Regions from separate parts of the Nocardia sp. NPDC004260 genome, predicted to be linked through region 1. Evidence: predicted binding sites of a transcription regulator. Region 1 holds the regulator's gene; the other holds the start of a gene.
What was found. The regulator HspR, encoded in region 1, represses chaperone genes until heat shock. The targets are predictions, from matches to a motif close to ANNTGAGTNNNNNNNACTCANNT.
Positions count from the first base shown of each region.

Region 2: lon (endopeptidase La) is a predicted target of HspR. The motif match lies at 1,679-1,701, and genes of this name have one in related genera.

Region 1 covers NZ_JBSGEZ010000006.1:67,148-70,564, reverse strand. Annotated here, with positions in the region: gene grpE (nucleotide exchange factor GrpE) at 1-134, shown strand, start outside; gene dnaJ (molecular chaperone DnaJ) at 159-1,319, shown strand; gene ACWEO7_RS05945 (heat shock protein transcriptional repressor HspR) at 1,319-1,738, shown strand; gene ACWEO7_RS05940 (FAD-binding oxidoreductase) at 2,268-3,417, shown strand, end outside.
Region 2 covers NZ_JBSGEZ010000070.1:8,150-11,566, forward strand. Annotated here, with positions in the region: gene lon (endopeptidase La) at 1-1,601, opposite strand, end outside; gene ACWEO7_RS30470 (hypothetical protein) at 1,871-3,226, shown strand; gene ACWEO7_RS30475 (TIGR03084 family metal-binding protein) at 3,340-3,417, shown strand, end outside.

The DNA of each region.
Region 1 (3,417 bases):
GCTATCGCTTCGGCGATAGGGTGCTTCGGCACGCGCTCGTCGGGGTAACCGACGGCGTAGCCGATCTGACGGAAAACGCTGTTCAACCTACTGAAGAGGCATCGGATGTTGATGCCGGCGCGAACGATCAATAAGGACGCGAGAGGAGGAGATGCTCGGTGAGCCAACGGGAGTGGATCGAAAAGGACTTCTACAAGGAGCTGGGTATTTCCTCCGGCGCCTCGCAGGACGAGATCAAGAAGGCCTATCGCAAGCTCGCCAGGGACTTGCATCCGGACGCCAACCACGGTGACACCAAAGCCGAGGAGCGGTTCAAGGCCGTCAGCGAGGCGCACGCCGTGCTGTCGGATCCGGCCAAGCGCAAGGAGTACGACGACACCCGCAAGCTCTTCGCGGGTGGCGGCTACGGTCGCGGTGGCTTCGGCGGCGGCACCGGTGGTGGCTTCTCGCAGGAGTTCAACCTCGGGGACATCTTCGGCGGCGCCGCCGGTGCCGCCGACGGTGGCCTCGGCGACCTGCTCGGCGGTCTGTTCAACCGGGGCGGCACGCGGTCGGCGAGCCGCCCCAGGCGCGGGGCCGACGTGGAGACCGAGACGACGCTCGGTTTCCGGGAAGCGGCCCAGGGCGTCACGGTCCCGCTGCGGATGACCAGCCCCTCGCCGTGCACGACGTGTCACGGCAGCGGCGCCAAACCGGGCACGAGTCCGCGAGTCTGCCCGATCTGCAACGGGACCGGCATCGTCAGCCGCAACCAGGGCGCGTTCGGCTTCAGCGAGCCGTGCGACGAGTGCCGGGGCAGCGGGTCGATCATCGACGACCCGTGCCTCGACTGCCAGGGCAGCGGCATCCAGAACCGCACGCGCACCATCACGGTGCGGATTCCTCCCGGAGTCGGTGACGGTCAACGGATCCGGCTGGCCGGTCAGGGCGAGGCGGGACTGCGCGGGGCGCCCTCGGGCGACCTGTATGTCACCGTCCACGTCAGCCAGGACAAGGTCTTCGGCCGCAACGGCGACGACCTGACCCTGGTACTGCCGGTCAGTTACAGCGAATTGGTCCTCGGTACAACGGTTTCGGTACCCACTCTGGATGGCCGGGTCGGCGTCAAGGTGCCTCCGGGTACCGCCGACGGCCGCACCTTGCGGGTACGCGGCCGTGGCGTGCCCAAGCGCGGCGGCGGCGCGGGCGACCTACTGGTGACGGTGAAGGTCGCGATTCCGCAGAAGCTGGACAACGACGCCGTCGAGGCGCTGAAGCGCTACCAGGAGGCGGAACGGGCCGGCGGATTCGACCCACGTGCGGGATGGGCAGGTGCGTGATGTCCTCCGAACCGAAGAACGCGTCCGGCGGGTCGCGGGCCGAGTTCTTCATGATCTCGGTCGCGGCCCAGCTGGCCGGCATGCACGCGCAGACGCTGCGCACGTATGACCGTCTGGGACTGGTCACGCCGCAACGTACTTCGGGCGGTGGTCGGCGCTACTCGGCCCGGGACGTGGAGCTGCTGCGCGAGGTGCAGCGGCTTTCCCAGGACGAGGGCGTCAACCTGGCGGGCATCAAGCGCATCATCGAACTGACCAATCAGGTGGAGGAACTGCGCCAGCAGGTCGCGGAACTGTCGGCCGAGCTGGAGCGGACGCGGGCGGCGTACCGCCCGGATCTCGCTCCGCAGCAGCGCAGTACCGCGCTGGTCGTCTGGCAGCCGCGGCACCGTCGTGAGGACGGTCAGCGCAGACGATAACCGGCACGACGACGGCCCCGGCCTCGGTCGCACATCGCGATCCGGCGCCGGGGCCGTCGTCGTGCGCGGGCATTGTCACAAAGATTTGCTGAAGATAAACCAGAACATGTTCAGCGGAAGCGGTGCGGCATCGTATATTTCGTTGTCGCATCGACTGGACATTTCACCATAGATCAGTTTACGTAACTGGTTCGGCCTACCCGATTCGATCTACCTCGAGTGGGCGCCATGTTGCCCTGAAGTCGCTAGAACAGACCAATCGGGACGTAATTCCGCAAGAGGGCCTTACCAATTCGGTGTGCACGCGACTGATTTTGTGCCGAATCCCTGGTCTTACAGTCGGTTTCTCTGGCGTGTCGCCCTGGGGATCCTCGTTTAGACGAAATTGAGCGCGGTATGTTCCTTCGAAAGATTCCGTTGCTGGCAAACCTCGCCTACACTCCTTGCCATCGGCTGCTGTCGAGTGGCCCGCAGCACCTCACTCGTCGGCATGGTTCGTGAACGAGTGCGAAATGGGGTTGTGAGACCAATGGATTCACGCACTGTCGCTTTGATCAGAACTACGTTCAAGGCGGTTGCTGCGGAGGATGGGGGGCCGGAGAAACTGGCGAGATCGTTCTACGCGATCTTGTTCACCGACTACCCGCACGTCCGCGATTTCTTTCCCGCCGCGATGGACTCCCAGCGCGACCGCCTGGTCAAGGCGATCTCCTATGCGCTGGACCGGTTGGAGGAGCCCGACAAGCTGCTGCCCTTCCTGGCCCAGCTCGGCAGGGATCACCGCAAGTACGGCGTGCAGCCCGCGCACTACGCCGCCGTCGCCACCGCGCTGAAGAACGCCGTGAAGGTGTTCGCCGGCACCGAGATGTGGACCGACGAGGTGGACCGCGCCTGGGACGAGGGCCTGCAGATCATCTCCGACACCATGATCGGCGCGGCGGAGAAGGAGACCACGCCGTCGGTGTGGACCGGCACGGTGATCGAGCGCCGCGAGGTGCTGCGCAACCTGGTCGTCGTCCGGCTGCAACTGGATCAGCCGATGCGCTACGCCGCGGGCCAGTACTTGAGCGTGCAGGTTCCGTCGCGGCCGCGCATGTGGCGCTATCTCTCGCCCGCCGTACCGGCGAATGCCAACGGTGAGATCGAGTTCCACGTCCGCAGCGTGCTCGGCGGCTGGGTCAGCTCGGCCATCGTCGGCCAGACCGTCGTCGGCGACCAATGGCTGCTCGGCTCGCCACTCGGCGGCCTGGGTGTTCCGCGCAACGCCAAACGCAAGATGCTGATGGTCGGCTGCGGCACCGGGATCGCGCCGCTGCGCGCGCAGCTGATGTCGATGGCGATGCGGCGGTCCAATCCGAAGGTGCATCTGTTCGTCGGCGGCCACCATCCCTGCGACCTCTACGACCTGGAGACCCTGAGCAAGCTGGCGATGGCCAACCGCTGGCTCACGGTCACGCCGGTGAGCGAGCACGACGAAAACCCCTGGTGGTACGCGGAACCGGAGGAGCCGCGCACCACCTGGCCCGGCCTGGAACCCCGCGTCACCGGCCAGATCGGCAAGGTCGTCGCCAGTTTCGGCGCATGGTCCGACCGCGACCTGCAGATCGTCGGTTCACCCTCGATGGTGCAGACCACCAAGTTCCGCCTCATGGCAGCCGGAACCCTGGCCAAGAACATCC
Region 2 (3,417 bases), on a different contig from region 1:
GACAGCCGCGTGGCCGCTTTGCGCAGCGCCTTGGCGATCAGCCGCTCCATCTGCCTGACCCCGGCCTCCCTGGTGTAGTCGGCGGCGATCTCGCGCAGCGCTTCCTCGCTGATCGACACCTCCTCGGCGGTCAGCGCGTTGCGCTCCAGCTGCCGCGGCACCAGGAAGTCGCGCGCGATGGCCACCTTGTCGTCCTCGGTGTAGCCGTCGACGGTGATCAGTTCCATCCGGTCCAGCAGCGGGCCGGGGATGGTCTCCATGACGTTCGCGGTCGCGATGAACAGCACGTCGGACAGGTCGAGGTCCAGATCCAGGTAGTGATCGCGGAACGTGTGGTTCTGCGCCGGGTCCAGCACCTCGAGCAGCGCGGCCGCCGGGTCGCCGCGGAAGTCCGAGCCGACCTTGTCGATCTCGTCCAGCAGGACGACCGGGTTCATCGAACCGGCTTCCTTCATGGCCCGCACGATCCGGCCGGGCAGCGCGCCGACGTAGGTGCGGCGGTGACCGCGGATCTCGGCCTCGTCGCGCACGCCGCCGAGGGCCACGCGGACGAACTTGCGGCCGAGGGCTCGCGCCACGGACTCTCCCAGCGAGGTTTTGCCCACGCCGGGCGGGCCGACCAGCACCAGCACCGCGCCGGACCCGCGTCCGCCGACCACTTCCAGGCCACGGGCGGCCCGGCGAGCGCGGACCGCCAGGTACTCGACCATGCGGTCCTTGACCTCTTCCAAGCCGTGGTGGTCGGCGTCCAGCACCGCGCGGGCAGCCGAGACGTCGGCGCTGTCGGTGGTCTTCACCGTCCACGGCAGCTCGAGCACGGTGTCCAGCCAGGTCCGGATCCAGCCGGATTCCGGGCTCTGATCGCTGGCACGCTCCAGCCTGCCGACTTCGCGCAGCGCCGCCTCACGCACGGTGTCGGGCAGGTCGGCCTGCTCGACGCGGGTGCGGTAGTCGTCGGCGCCGTCGGGCTCGTCCTCGCCGAGTTCCTTGCGGATCGCGTTGAGTTGCTGGCGCAGCAGGAATTCGCGCTGGCTCTTCTCCATGCCCTCGCGCACGTCTTCGCTGATCTTCTCGCTGATCTCGGCCTCGGCGATGTGCGCCTTGGTCCACTCGATCAGCGTGGTCAGCCGCTCGGCCGCGTCGGGGGTCTCGAGCAGTTCACGCTTCTGCTCGGAAGTCAGGTACGGGGCGTAACCCGCGGTGTCGGCGATGGCCGACGGGTCGGTCAGCTGATTGACCGCATCGATGATCTGCCAGGCCTCGCGGCGTTGCAGCACCGAGACGACCAGCTTCTTGTATTCGGCGGCCAGTTCCTTCGTGCGGCCGTCCGGAGCAGGCGTCTCGACCGGCTCGGCCTCGACCCACAGCGCGGCCCCCGGTCCGGTGACACCGTGCCCGATCTTGGCGCGCCGTTCGGCCTTGAGGACGGCCGCCGGGGCTCCGCCGCGCATCCGGCCGACCTGTTCGATGGTGGCGACCACGCCGTAGGTGGCGTAGCCCTCGTTCAGCCGCGGCGCGAGCAGCACGGCGTCGGTCTTGGCGGCGCGCGCGGCATCGATCGCGGCCTGCGCCGATTCGTCCAGTTCGATGGGCACGACCATGCCCGGCAGCACGATCGGATCGGTCAGGAACAGCACCGGCAGGTTCTGAGGTGTAGTCACGTCTTCGACCTTCCAAAAGTTGAGCGATGCCTACTCAACCCCAGGGTGTGCTGGTTTGTTCCACCCCGACCGGTCCGTTCGCTGACGGCGAAGTTCCGACCGGTACGGCCCACGCTTCGCGTTGACACCCCGTCCAAGGCAATGAGAACGTTGGGGCCTTGATATCTCATACCGGCGGTACCGCCGGATCGGCTTAGGGAGTCCCATCGATGTCGTCGCTCGCCGCCGGCGTGTTCATCGACTGGGAGAGCGTGACCGGGCAGCCGAAATTCGTGGTCGACCTGATCACGTTCCCGATCTTCAGCGCGCTGGCGGGATGGCTGACGAACTGGACCGGCGTGCTGATGCTGTTTTCGCCGGTCGTTTTTCGCGGCATCCGCATCCCGGGCCTGCACGTGCTCTATCCATACTTCCCCCGCCGGGTGCAAGTGCTGCCGACCTTCTCCGGCGACGGCCGCCGTCTCGGATTCCAGGGCTTCATCCCGGCGCGGGCGGAGAAGATGGCCAGCATCTGCGTGGACAAGGCCCTGATGCGGATCGGCAGCCCTAAAGATTTCATCCAAGAACTCGATCTCGACGGCATCGCCGACTACATCGCGGTGCTGGCGCGGCAGCAGGTGCGCCCGCTGGTGGACGAGCTGATGTACCGGGAGAACGCGGACCTGTGGCGTACCGTGCCGCGCGCCGCCAAGCAGCTCATCTACCAGCGAGTGGACCGGGAACTGCCCACACTGTCGCGCCGCGCGTTCGCGTCGCTGGGCGACAACGTCGACCAGTTGATCGGCATCAAGGGTTTCGTGATCCGCTACCTGCAGGACAACCCGGCCATTCTCGAGGACTTGACCACCACCATCGCGGCGCCCGAACTGCGCTTCATGGTGCGCATCGGCTTGCTCGGCGCGCCCTTCGGCGTGCTGCTGGCTCTGTACCTGCACGTGCACCAGCAGATTCCGGTGCTGGGCTTGGCCCCCGGCTGGGTGATCGTGCTGCTCGCCTCGGCGGCGATCGGCGTGATCGTGAACGTCATCGCGGTGAAGATGGTGTTCGAGCCGGGCGATCCGCAACCGAGGTACAAGTACCTGTGGAAGCAAGCACTGCTGGCCAAACGGCAGCCGCAAGCGGCGACCGATCTGGCGCACATCCTGGCCTACCAGGTGCTGACGCTGCCGAATCTGTCCAAGGAGCTGCTGGAAGGCCCGAACGGGGACAAGACCAGGCAGTTGCTGGAGCGCTTGATCGCTGACGAGATCCATCGTCAGCTCGGGCCGACCACCACACTCGTGCGGGCGGCGCTGGGGCGTCGCCAGTTCGACAACCTCACGGTGGGCGCGGCGGGCGCCGCGGTCGGCTTGGCGCCGACCCTGGTCGAGGACGAGGAATTCACCCGGGAGCAGGCCAAGACCATCGACGAGTTCGCCGCGCGTAAGCTGCGGCGGCTCACGCCGGGGGAGTTCATGGAGATGTTCTACGCCTCCGTCGAGCAGGACGCCTGGCTGCTGTATCTGCACGGCGCGGTCCTCGGCCTCGTCGTTGGAGCCGCCCACTTGATCCTTTTCGGCTGGTAGCAGGGCCGCCGCCCACAATATAAAACAAGCGTGCTTGCCTTTTTTTGGGCTCGCTGCGATGCTGGACGACGGTGGCACACGAGGCGGTGGGCCCGGAACCGGCAGGGGCACAGATGGCTGATCTAGAGGCGTTGCTCGGCGACTTCGCCGACGAATGCGCGGACCTGGAACGACTCGTCGCCCCGCTGGCG